3 regions of the Lysinibacillus sp. NPDC097214 genome follow, and region 1 is predicted to be linked to each of the others. Evidence: riboswitches for the same ligand, from Rfam matches in the RefSeq annotation. Region 1 holds a riboswitch; each other region holds the start of a gene.

Region 1 (4,253 bases):
CACCTAGTAAACTTGCACACGAATTAATAGCAGAAATACCTGGAACAATTTCTACCTCGATACCAGTGGCTTCTGTCCAGCCAAGCTCTATTAATACCTCATACACTAATCCGGCCATTCCATAAACACCGGCATCACCGCTGGAAATAACCGATACGATACTTCCAGCCTCTGCTTGACGTACCGCTTCTTGTGCACGTGAAACTTCCTCTGTCATACCAGTGCTAATAATCGACTTTGCACTAACTAAATCCTGAATAAGCTCAACATAGGTTTTATAACCAATGATCATATGACTTTGTTGGAGTGCCTCTACAGCACGAGTCGTAATATGTTTAAAGTCTCCAGGGCCAAAGCCAACTACGAAAATCTTCCCTTTTTGCGCCATTTTGTTACCCCTCTTTCACCTTTTCAATACCTTTAATGGCTGTTGTTTGTGCTGTACGCTGTAACGAACCTTCACGTAAAGTAAAGACATGTTCATTTAGTAACGATTCATGATTTAAATCTTGTACAAGTGCTCTCCCATGCTCAGTTGTCGGAACACGGTACCAATTCCCCTGAGGATAAGCAATGACAACACAAGCATCCTTACACCTGCCGTTACAGCGAGTTCTTGTCGTATGTATTTCCTTATCAAGTTCCAGTAACTGTATTTCATCACGAATTGCCTGAGTAATGTCCTCAGCATCTTTTTTCATACAGCTACTACCATTGCATATAAAAAGATGTGTTTTCATCCCCTCTAAATTCCAAGTTGTCATAAATTTTCTCCCCTCATTTGCTTTTAGGAAAAAGAAAAACCTTCACTCTAGACGAAGAGTAAAGGTTTGTAGAAGCCAAAAAAAACGAATAAAGATATGTACTCGCTTTCGCTTCAACTTCTCCCTCCGAAAAGTTTGCATGCATCATCACATAAGCAGGTTTCCTGACTTAAGCTTCCTTTTACTTTCGCGCCTTCCTAGTTTTCACTAGTGGCATCCGCGATTTCATCAGCTATTACAGTAGCGGGGGCTGTATCGGACTCTCACCGATTTCCCTATTATCTTGAAAATATTCAAGCACTTATGGATGTTTTATATGAATTTATTGTTTTAACTTCTTTCAGCAAATCTCCCACCTATATGGTGGTGAGATGAATGCGAGTTTAAGTTATTCTTCATCAAGTGTCCAAACATCCCCTGAAAGAAGTTAAAGCCTCCGGCGGATGTCAAGAAATCGGAAAATAGTTCTTTGTGCAAGCACAAAGCCGATTCCGGACGCAATTATGCCGAGGCATAATTGATTGTGATTAAAATTTAAAAACTGTTTCTATCATAGCTTATTTTTTTAAAATTTCAATATTTCTTTCTTAAATTGTGACATTTTCATTAAATTTTTATAGAAAATATGACATTATTATTCTATTTATCTAAATTTTCGACATAGACACTCAATTTAAAATCTTTTCACAAAAAAGTATAGCATATATATGGAAATTCATGTTACACTTTGTCGTGAAATCTCACAACTTTATCTTTTTTCGGTGCGAATTGTTCATCATTTCGCTTAAAAGGGAAGCCGGTTTAAGTCCGGCGCGGTCCCGCCACTGTACTAGGGAGTTTTATAGATAATGTCACTGTCCAAAGGATGGGAAGGCCTATAAAACGTTGAACTAAAGCCAGGAGACCTGCCGAAAAATATGTGATCGTTTCAACCTACGAGGATGGGTGTGCGGCTGAGCAGATTAGAATTTTATTTGCATTTTTAAGCTATGCACTTTTCCAATTTCGGAAAAGTGTTTTTTTTCATTCAGAATAGACTCCATCTCAAGGTGGTAGATGAGTACAGATATGGTTCCAATTGGGCTAAAACACCTACTGAATGAAAAAAAGCCTCCGGCGGATGTCACGGATTTTGAAAGGAATGAATTGTGCATGCACAATTCAAAATCCGGACGCAATTACGCCAAGGCGAAATTGGTTTTGTTCGCATACTAATTCGAAAAATTTTAATGTGAGGAGGAGAGATTTTTGAAATTCTCAGGTTGGAAGCTTAGTTATTTCTTATTGGCATTTTTATTCGTGCCAGATCGTGCATTTGCGATGCATATTATGGAGGGCTTTTTGCCAATCGAATGGGCGATTTTTTGGTGGGTCGTATCGATTCCTTTTATTATTTTAGGATTACGTTCTATTCGTAAAACCATTGATGAAAATCCTGAAACAAAAATGATATTAGGACTATCGGGTGCCTTTGCCTTTGTGCTATCAGCCTTAAAAATCCCTTCTGTAACGGGTAGTTGTTCGCATCCGACAGGGGTTGGACTTGGGACAGTTCTTTTTGGACCATTAGCGATGAGTGTTATCGGGACAATCGTATTATTATTCCAATCTTTACTTTTGGCACATGGTGGGCTTACAACATTAGGAGCAAACACCTTTTCCATGGCCATTATGGGCCCTATTATCGCTTACTATGTATTTAAGGGCTCACAAAAAATGGGACTGTCGTTTTCAGTAGCAGTCTTTTTAGCAGCAATGCTTGGTGACTTAGGTACGTATATTGTCACTTCTGTACAATTAGCTCTTGCCTTCCCTTCTGAGGTCGGAGGCTTTATGGCTTCATTCACAAAGTTTGCTGGCATTTTTGCATTAACACAAATTCCTCTTGCTGTTAGTGAAGGCATTTTAACAGTGATTGTTATGAACTTCTTGAAAAAATATAATGTGAGTGAATTAAAGGCTTTACGTGTTTTCTCAGCAAAGGAGGCTCACTAACATGAAAAAAAATTTATTGCTCTTAGCAGTTGTTGTGTTGTTAGCAATCATTCCCCTCTTCATTCAAAAAGGCGCAGATTTTGAAGGTGCTGATGGTGAAGCGGAGGCAGCAATTGGTGAAATAGATGCTAGCTACGAGCCATGGTTTGAAAGTTTATGGGAGCCACCAAGTGGTGAAATTGAAAGTTTATTATTTGCACTACAAGCTGCTATTGGAGCCGGATTTATCGGCTATTTCATCGGCTTAATGCGCGGTAAACATAAAGAGGGTTAAGCGATGTTACTCATTGATAAGTATGCTTATATGAATAAACTAGCGTCTGTTCATCCGCTAGAAAAAATGACGTTATCCCTTGGGCTTCTTCTATTGTCGCTTATCATAAGAGATGAACGAATTTCACTCATTACATTTATTGTGATGAGTGCTTTTATCATTTTAGGTGCAAAAATCCCTGCTAAATATTACGCAAAATTGCTATTGCTACCTGGATTTTTTTTACTATCGAGTCTAGTATCCATTTTAATTTCTATAGCGCCAGCAACAAGTACGCTACCTTCAACTATTTGGTCATTTTCCCTTCATCATTGGACAATATTTGTTGGCAGTGCGAGCTTAGCGACAGCGCAACAGCTTTTTTTCATCGTCCTTGGTAGCATTAGCTGTTTGTACTTTTTAATTCTCACAACATCAGTCCAATCTATTTGTTACGTCTTGCGACAATGGCGACTGCCCATTTTATTCGTAGAGCTACTAGAACTAACGTATCGTTTTATTTTTATCTTTTTAGACAGTATGCAAAAAATTCATCTTGCGCAGCAGGCACGTCTAGGATACAGCTCCCCTATGCAGTGGCTTCGCTCGGTCTCAATGCTGATTGCTGCTTTATTTGTCGAGATGTTCCAACGAAGTCGTGAGCTAACCAACGCGATGGAAGCACGTGGTGGCGAAACCGTTTATTGGCAGGAAAAGGCCAGCTATAACACGAAAAATTGGTTAGGTATTGCTGCGATTTTTATACTCCTCATCATTTATGGAGGTTTTTTCTAATGACAGACTTATACTTTGAATTAACACATTTATCTTATGCGTATGCAGACGGAACGCATGCTTTAACAGACATTACCCTTCAGATTCCAAAGGGAAAAAAAGTTGCTTTACTTGGTCATAATGGAGCTGGAAAATCAACGTTATTCCAGCATTTAAATGGAATTTTGAAGCCTACAGCTGGAAGTATAACCTTTCAAGGCACAGCACTTAACTATAGTAGAAAGGCATTAAAAGACTTACGTCAACAGGTTGGTATTGTTTTTCAGGATGCAGACAACCAGCTTTTTTCTGGCACTGTTAAGCAAGATATTTCATTTGGACCTCTAAATCTTGGCTGGACAACTGAAAAAATCGAAGAAAAAATTGCGTGGGCTATCGCTCAAACCGAAGTTGAAGCATTGCTCGATAAGCCGATACATTTTTTAAGTGTTGGACAGAAAAAACGT
Region 2 (4,253 bases), on a different contig from region 1:
ACTATTTCTTGAGCAACGGGTAATTTACTCACAAATGATGTACCAAAATCAAAGTGCAACACACCTTTTAGCCATATAAAATATTGAATAGACAAAGATTGATCAGTGCCTAATTCCGATCGTAGCGCCTGTATTGCTTCTGCTGTCGGGGCGACTCCTGACTGTCTAAGTATGACCTCCGCTGGCTCTACTGGGACAAAACGAATAAATAAAAAGTTCATTATTGAAACCCCTAGTAAAACAAATGGTAATGTAATCACTCTTTTTAGACAAAAAAGCCAAGTTGATTCGTACATTTCTTTCATCACTTCCCAAGTCTTCATAGTGCAAAAAGAGAGGAGTCATAGTAGACCCACTCTCTTTTCATTCTCTTACTTTAAATCCATTTGAGCATAAGGAATATCATATTCAGATGCACGGGGGTTAAAATCTTTCAAATATTTATGGTAAATAACGTTATTCGTTTCATATGAAATTGGATAGAATAATGCTTGGTCATGGAACATTGTTAAAATATCTTTATACAATTGCACACGTTCCGCTTCATCTGTCCCAATTAATAATTGATGGATTTTGTCATCAATTTGTGCTGCATTTTCTAGGCCTAATTTCGCTTCATAAACGCCATTTGCATTCGGTGTTGCTGATTCGTTTGCGAAGCTGTGTGGATCTGTTGGTGGACCGTTTGTGCGCCAGAAATTAATATCTACTTGATTATCCATTAATTTTTGGAGCCCTACCATTACATCAGCGCCTTCAAGGTTTAATTGAACGCCAATTTTTGCTAATTCCCCTTGCATTAATTCTGCCATTGGTTTTTGGATAGCGTCTGTGGCAATATAGATTAAATCTAATGTAAGAGATTGCCCATTTTTGGAACGAATTTTATCACCATTTTTTAATGTCCAACCTGCTTCATCTAATAACTGTTCGGCTTTTTCTGGATTAAATAGTATTGGTTTTAACTCAATGTTGGCATATGGAATAGCATCCCAAAACAGCGTATTGGCAACTTTTTCTGTACCATGGGTAATACTTTCAACCATTTGTTCTTTATTAACAGCGTATTGAAAAGCCTGACGTACTTTTAACTCTGCTAAAGGACCAGATTGTGTATTCAAAAGTAATGCACGTGTAGATAAAGGTTCAGATACTGCCGTTTTGTATTGACCGCTGTCTTTTAAGAAAGTGTGGTTATCTAAGCTAATAATGCCACGACCATAAATTAAGTCTAATTCTTCATTTTCAAATGCCAGTGAAATAGATTCTGAATCTGGTATAATTTTCACTTTCACTTTGTCTACCAGTGGCTTTTCACCCCAATAATGTTCGTTGCGGCTAAAAAGTGCATACTGATCTTTTTTATATTCGGTTAATACCCATGGACCTGTTCCAACCGGTGCTTTAATACCCTTGTTAGTTGTATCTCCCTCAGGGAATCCGTTTTCCCCTAAAAAGCGAAATGGTCGCACAAAAGCAAGTTCATTTAACACAGGATAATAGGGCGCATCTAATTGTAGACGAATTGTATAGTCATCTTCTTTCACAACATTAACAATATGATTCACCATCCCCATCCAGGAGTGTGTATCACGATCTGCTAAAACTGCATTAAAATTTCGAATAACATTATCTGCATTAAAAGCTGTCCCATCAGAGTATTTTACATCTTGTCTAAGATGAAATATGTAAGCTGTTTTATCGTCAGAAATTTCCCAGCTCTCCGCTAATTTCGGCGATATTGTCCCGTCATCGTTATATTCTACCAATGATTCATATACCATTGCTTGCGCAGTCATCTGGTTTGGTAAATAAGTATGCGGATTTAAAGGCCCTATATCTAATGGCCAGCCGATTGTTATCATTTTTCCTTCGTTATTATTTTTGTTAGAAGTTTTACTTTCATTACCTTCACTCGAGTTTGAACAGCCTGCTATAATGGTTAACATCAGTAGTAGAATGAAAGGTACTAATTTTTTAAAAAATATCATTATGATTGCTCCTGTCTATTCTTGGGTGTTAGAAAATTGAACTATATATGTTTCTCTACCAAACTTCTAACTTGAAACTCAAAGTAGCTCTTTGTTTTCACCTCACTTTGATATAAATTACTAAAATTAGAAAAATGCATAAAAAAAATCCTTATTCCACGTGAATAAGGATAGAAAAACTCATTAATAAAAGCCTTCCATCCATCTCCCTATCTTTCGTAGATCTACAATGAATCTTACTACAAGCAGGCATTCTGGCTTATGAATCTTCATTTTGCTTCACCTTCCCAAGTACTTACTCAGTGGTATTTGAAACAAAACTCCTCATTTACAGCTGCGGGACAGCATGGGATTTACACCCATTTTCCTTTAAATTAAGTGAAAAAGTTTTTTCACTCAAACTTGTAATGAACCATATTAAATTGAATATTAAACATAACACGCTTCAAAGATACACGTCAATTTTATTTTCTGAATATAATAAAGTTTTGCGATTTTTAAACAAAGATATTTATGTATATTCCACAAAAAAGCCATCACACACTAGTGCGATGGCTACACTTCTATCGTTGATGTTTTTTTAACATTGATTTTGTAAATTCCTGAGACTGTCCCTTTGGAATACTTAATGTTTGCCACTCCGAGCCCTTTATTAGCTTAGCGATGTAAACGATCTGACCGACATGTTGTGAATAATGGGACATTTGTCTTTCAATCGCATCTATCACGGAAAGCTGTTCTCCCCTTATCGTTACAAACCCTTGTAAATCAGCTTCCGTTAATTTTTGTAAAGCATCTAAAAATACTTGCCAGCCCTTTTCCCATACTGACATAACTTCTTCTTTTGTTTGAAGGCTAAACGTAAATTCCTCATCGCGATTTCTCGTTGCTTTCTCACCATCTGTCGTTAAAAAGTCAGTCCATCTTGATATCATATTGCCACTAACGTGTTTTACTATAACGGCAATGCTGTTGGATTCTTCGTTAAAAGCCCAATGCAGTTGTTCGTTATCTAGTTGTGAGAGTGTTTTATCCCCTTGTTCTTTGACACTTCTAAATCTTTTTTGGACAACATGTAAATACGTTTGCGCTACCGTCATTGTTGAATCCCCCATCCTCTTTTCTACTATTTTAATATAAACAGAATGAGATGTGCCAATTTGGTAACTAGTTGTTGCTAAAAATAAAGTATTACTTACTCACTGGGGGTTTTTTTTTACCACTGATCGCTAACCCTCACCAATCGAGTTTTTACAGGCAGTTTATCTTCCACCTTACTTCTTTGCGTTCTCTGAATTTATGTGCGGGATAAATTCCCTTGCAAGAGCAATCATTTTTTCTTGTACTTCCTGTTGATCACCATTTAATTGATAGCCTATTTGATATACATAGCCATTATAATACGTATAAAATTCATTGGCTCTTGTACTCATTTGATAAATACGCTTGTCTGCCTCATCATAATAATAGTATACATACGCGAAACCTTTATCTGGTGTCATCGCACGAAAATACAAAGGATTCATAAAGTTCAAACCTACATTCGTGATTTCCCCTAAAAATTCCTGACTTTCTTCCGTAACTTTATAGTTTACAGGATTATGATCTACATTTGTTACCGTCAAATTAATATATTGTCGATCTACTCCAGTGAGAGACTTTTCTTTATAACTAAATTGAAATTGCTTTTGCAGACTACCATCTTGCATATCTGACGTTACCGCATAGACCTCTTGTATATTTGATTTAAATGGAAGATCATCAGGGTCTATTAAATGAACAGCATTTCCCATAGTAGCCGCCGCTGCTTGCATAGCCTTGAAGCCTTGAAGCGGTGCATAAAATTTGATATTTTCGCGGTGAATAAATTGATCTGCTATTTGAAAATACTGACTGAACGTTGTCTCTGTTCCTTCAACTTCTGTTTGAAATAAATCGGTGAATGATTGTTTTTCTTCTTCATGAAGTATTTCTGTCGTTAAATGGTCCATCGGCTTCGAAGCTTGCCATGCAATAAATAGTAAGATAGAACATGTCATCATGACGGCCAGTGCACGATGCGGCCAAAGGTTTTTTGATGGATACGGCTCTTGCTGAACTTGTTGTCGAACCTTTTGAATGATTGCTTCTTTATGTGCTGAGACATCCTTCAATACATGCATTGTATGTTTATCCATGGAAAAGTACCTCCCATTCAATATGCTGTAAGTCTACTTTTAATAATTCCTTCCCTTTCTTTAAACGAGATTTCACGGTACCCTC
Region 3 (4,253 bases), on a different contig from region 1:
AGCCGGAACGGAAATCAACCTACGATATGTTGACGAGCCAAATATAAAAAGAAAGAGGAAATGGAATGGATCGACAAAAATTGATGAAATTGACGCTCACTGCCATGGTAGCAGCAATTTGTGCAGTAGGTGCAGTTATTAAAATTCCTGCATTTATTACAACTGCAGCGCTTGACTCTGCACCTGCATTTTTGAGCGTTGTATTTTTATCACCAGTATTAGCTGGTGTTGCGGGAGTCATTGGGCATTTTATCTCAGCCTTGACTACGGGCTTCCCTCTAGGACCACTACATATAATTATCGCATTGGAAATGTTTATCGTTGTATGGATCTTTGGAGTTATGCATAAAAAAGGAATGCATTTCTGGAAATGGCCTGTGGCACTTATATTAAATGGTGTCGTGGCACCTTTACCATTTTACTTTATCATTAGTCCGGCATTTTACTGGACGTCATTGACTAGTCTTCCGCTGGCAACACTCATAAATTTAGTGATCGTTGCGGTTGTGATGCCAATTCTGTCGAAGGTGTTTGTGCGTAAGGAAGGTCGAGTCCATTGAGAAATGCAATGAAAATAGGTGAGCTGATTGCGACAACAGATAATGCCGCAGCAATTGGCGAAAAGATACAAGATGTTGTGTCTGCTCCAGATCAACTTACGGCATATTTTACCGCACGTGTTACATTTTTAGAGCAGCTTGCTGCAAATGCTTTACCAAGGCATATTTTACTTGCTAATTTTACAGGGGATGCTGCATGGTCTCGTTATGTTGCAGGTATTCAGCAAGTTTTTGATGAGGCTGGTCTTTTTTGTCCACCAATAGACGGTAGTTCAGAGACTAATATGCCAACTTTACAATCAGGTTTGTCAATCACGATGCTTGGGGAGCAGCAAAAACGCATAGCAACTAAGCATGAGCAGCTAAGTTGGTACACATATGGTCTGCCACTTGTAGGCAATGAAATCCTTGGACAGCCTGAGGATGTCGCACAGCTGGAACCTATTTTTCAAGCGTGGAAAGAGGGGCTCGTGCAGCAAGTATGGCCAGTAGGGTCAAAAGGTCTACAAGCAGAATTTACCCGACTTTTTGGCGAGCAACAGATCAAAAGTTCATTAGATGTTGAGAAAACGGCTGGTCCATGTGCAGTAGTTTTGCTAGGAATTGATTCAGAAAAAGAGCAGCTAGCACAAAAATATTTTCCTAGAAATTTTGAAAAACTACGTAAAACTGCATTGTAATCGGGCTTGCTTCGAGAAAAAGTAGCACTTTAAAAATTTTAAGGGGCAAAACGCCTATTGCAAGTGTAAACACAATATGTTAGATTTGTTTAGGAGTTAAAACACAATATATAGTAGTTTGGACGAGCGGTACCAAATATGGTTTAAAAGGGAATTCGGAAAAGAGTCATCTTAGGCCGAAGCTGTCCCCGCAACTGTAAGTGCTGACAAATGATGAAAAGGCCACTGTGAAGAACGGGAAGGCTATCATTTGGAGGAAGCATGAGCCAGGAGACCTGCCAACTTGTTCAAGACAGCAACACATTCTTCGGGGATTGAGAAGTGGAGGCGAGAGATTTGTCCACTTCTTAGTGTGCATGTCCTTCATTTCCATTTCCGATTTTACAGCGATCACGTAACCGATAGATGTTGCGTGATCGCTTTTTGTGTTGCTGGAGAAAGAAAGGGAGAGAATGTATACATGACAATTCAAATCGAACAGCAAATTGCTAAGCTCAAGAAAAGTTATACGGAGGATGAACTCGAAAGTTTTGTAAGATTATCGGATCGATGGCTACGAAAAAACGACAATGCGACATTTGAAGCATGGGCGGATGCGATGATTTTACAAACGCTTAGCCTAATTGATGAGGAGGAGCCTTACTGGACATTTGTCGCAGCTCAAGTTTATTTAGAAAAACTGTATGATCAATTTGCAATGCGCCGTGGCGTTTCAGTGCAGGATGTTTATAAAGGTTTCCCAGAACAATTAGCACGCTATACAGAAGCTGGTTTGTATCATGAATGTTTAACAACAAAATATAGTGAGCAGGATCTTCAAGAACTCGCTTCCTATTTAGAATCAAGTCGAGATGAATTGTTTACGTATATTGGCTTAAAAACATTAATGGACCGCTATGTAGTCCGTGATTACACGAAAACACCAGTGGAGCTACCACAGGAACGCTGGATGGTCATTGCGATGACCCTTATGCAAGATGAAACAGAAAATCGTTTAGAAAAAGTACGTGAATCTTACTGGGCAATGAGTAGTTTATATATGACTGTTGCCACACCGACTTTATCGAATGCAGGTAAAACACATGGCCAGCTATCTAGCTGCTTTATCGATACAGTAGATGATAGTTTACAAAGTATTTATGACACGAATACAGATGTCGCTACATTATCGAAATACGGCGGTGGCATTGGCGTTTATATGGGCAAAATTCGTAGCCGAGGCTCATCAATTAAAGGCTTTAAAGGCGCATCAAGTGGCGTTTTACCATGGATTAAACAGCTTAATAATACGGCGGTTTCAGTCGATCAGCTCGGTCAACGACAAGGAGCTATTGCTGTCTATTTAGATGTTTGGCATAAAGACGTCTTTACGTTTTTAGATTTACGCTTAAACAATGGGGATGAGCGTTTGCGTGCCCATGATATTTTCACAGGACTATGCTTACCGGATTTATTTATGGAAACGGTTGAAGAGCGCGGGGAATGGCATTTATTTGATCCACATGAAGTGCGAGAAGTTATGGGCTTTTCATTAGAGGATTACTACGATGAGAAAAAGGGTGATGGCTCTTTCCGTACTAAATATGCGGAATGTATCGCGAATCCATTATTAAGTCGTGAAGTCGTGCCAGCGATTGATATTATGAAGCGAATTATGCGCTCACAGCTTGAAACAGGCGTGCCGTTTATGTTCTATCGAGATGAAGTGAATCGCATGAACCCGAATAAGCATGAAGGGATGATTTACAGTTCGAACTTGTGTACAGAAATTTTCCAAAATATGTCTGCGACTGAATTCGAGTCTATTACCCTAGAAGATGATGTCATCGTAACACGTCGCAAGCCTGGAGATTTCGTTGTATGTAACTTATCATCTATCAATTTAGGTAGAGCTGTACCGGCTGGTGTTTTAGAACGATTGATCCCGATTCAAGTACGTATGTTAGATAACGTTATTGCACTTAATACAATTCCAGTAAAACAAGCAGAGCGTACAAACTTACGCTACCGTGGTATTGGGCTTGGAACATTTGGCTGGCATCATTTATTAGCTTTGAAAGAAATTCAATGGGAGTCTGAGGAAGCTGTGGAATTTGCGGACAAGCTTTATGAGCAAATTGCGTATTTAACGATTCGTGCTTCAAACAATTTAGCATGTGAAAAAGGGGCATACCCACTATTTGAAGGCTCGGATTGGCATACTGGTGCATATTTTGACAAACGTGGCTACGACAGTCATAAATGGAACGAGTTACGTGCAGCGGTTGCTGAAAAAGGAATGCGTAACGGTTATGTCATGGCGGTTGCACCGAACTCATCAACATCCATTTTAGCGGGCAGTACGGCTACGATTGATCCTATCTTCCAAAAGAGTTATTCAGAGGAGAAGAAGGATTACAAAATTCCGGTAACAGTACCAGATCTATCACCTGTGACAACTTGGTATTATAAATCTGCTTATTTCATTGATCAAAATTGGACAATCAAGCAAAATGCTGCACGAGCACGTCATATCGACCAAGGCATTTCACTTAATTTATACGTTCAAAATACGATTAAGGCGAAAGATTTACTAGCATTGCATATGAATGCTTGGGCGAGCGGCGTGAAAACGACATATTATGTACGCTCAACGTCTGTAGAATTGCTAGAATGTGAGTCTTGCGCAAGCTAGGAGGAAGTTAATAATGACAACTATTACAAAACGACAAATTATGGATAAGGAAGCGCCAAACCGTTCAACAGGAATTGTGAACGGGCGCTCTTCTAACATTTTAAACTGGGATGATGTGCGCTTTAGCTGGGCTTATCCTAAATATAAAAAAATGCTAGGGAACTTCTGGACACCGTTTGAAATTAATATGAGCAATGATGTCAAGCAGTTTCCACAGCTATCAGCAGATGAACGGGAATCCTTTTTAAAAATCATTGGCCTACTAGCGCTATTAGACAGTGTGCAAACCGATTTTGCAGGGAAAGTAGCGGACTATTTAACAGATTCAAGCTTAAATGC

Evidence for each region. A riboswitch is a leader RNA that binds a small molecule or an ion and turns the genes downstream of it on or off. The one in region 1 is predicted to bind cobalamin.
Region 2: it holds a riboswitch for cobalamin, as region 1 does, so the genes downstream of both, nikA (nickel ABC transporter substrate-binding protein) here and ACQKMI_RS12965 (energy-coupling factor ABC transporter permease) in region 1, are expected to answer to the same signal.
Region 3: it holds a riboswitch for cobalamin, as region 1 does, so the genes downstream of both, ACQKMI_RS18635 (ribonucleoside-diphosphate reductase subunit alpha) here and ACQKMI_RS12965 (energy-coupling factor ABC transporter permease) in region 1, are expected to answer to the same signal.

The regions. Positions count from the first base shown of each region.
Region 1 covers NZ_JBNNSS010000005.1:86,635-90,887, reverse strand. Annotated here, with positions in the region: gene cobJ (precorrin-3B C(17)-methyltransferase) at 1-388, opposite strand, end outside; gene ACQKMI_RS12970 ((2Fe-2S) ferredoxin domain-containing protein) at 393-764, opposite strand; cobalamin riboswitch at 901-1,084, opposite strand; cobalamin riboswitch at 1,507-1,691, shown strand; gene ACQKMI_RS12965 (energy-coupling factor ABC transporter permease) at 2,013-2,759, shown strand; gene ACQKMI_RS12960 (energy-coupling factor ABC transporter substrate-binding protein) at 2,761-3,033, shown strand; gene cbiQ (cobalt ECF transporter T component CbiQ) at 3,037-3,807, shown strand; gene ACQKMI_RS12950 (energy-coupling factor ABC transporter ATP-binding protein) at 3,807-4,253, shown strand, end outside.
Region 2 covers NZ_JBNNSS010000002.1:269,901-274,153, forward strand. Annotated here, with positions in the region: gene nikB (nickel ABC transporter permease) at 1-323, opposite strand, end outside; gene nikA (nickel ABC transporter substrate-binding protein) at 372-1,991, opposite strand; cobalamin riboswitch at 2,219-2,412, opposite strand; gene ACQKMI_RS05135 (DUF1572 family protein) at 2,555-3,091, opposite strand; gene ACQKMI_RS05140 (hypothetical protein) at 3,266-4,168, opposite strand; gene ACQKMI_RS05145 (RNA polymerase sigma factor) at 4,161-4,253, opposite strand, start outside.
Region 3 covers NZ_JBNNSS010000009.1:19,038-23,290, forward strand. Annotated here, with positions in the region: gene ACQKMI_RS18625 (ECF transporter S component) at 66-560, shown strand; gene ACQKMI_RS18630 (hypothetical protein) at 557-1,240, shown strand; cobalamin riboswitch at 1,350-1,539, shown strand; gene ACQKMI_RS18635 (ribonucleoside-diphosphate reductase subunit alpha) at 1,701-3,914, shown strand; gene ACQKMI_RS18640 (ribonucleotide-diphosphate reductase subunit beta) at 3,928-4,253, shown strand, end outside.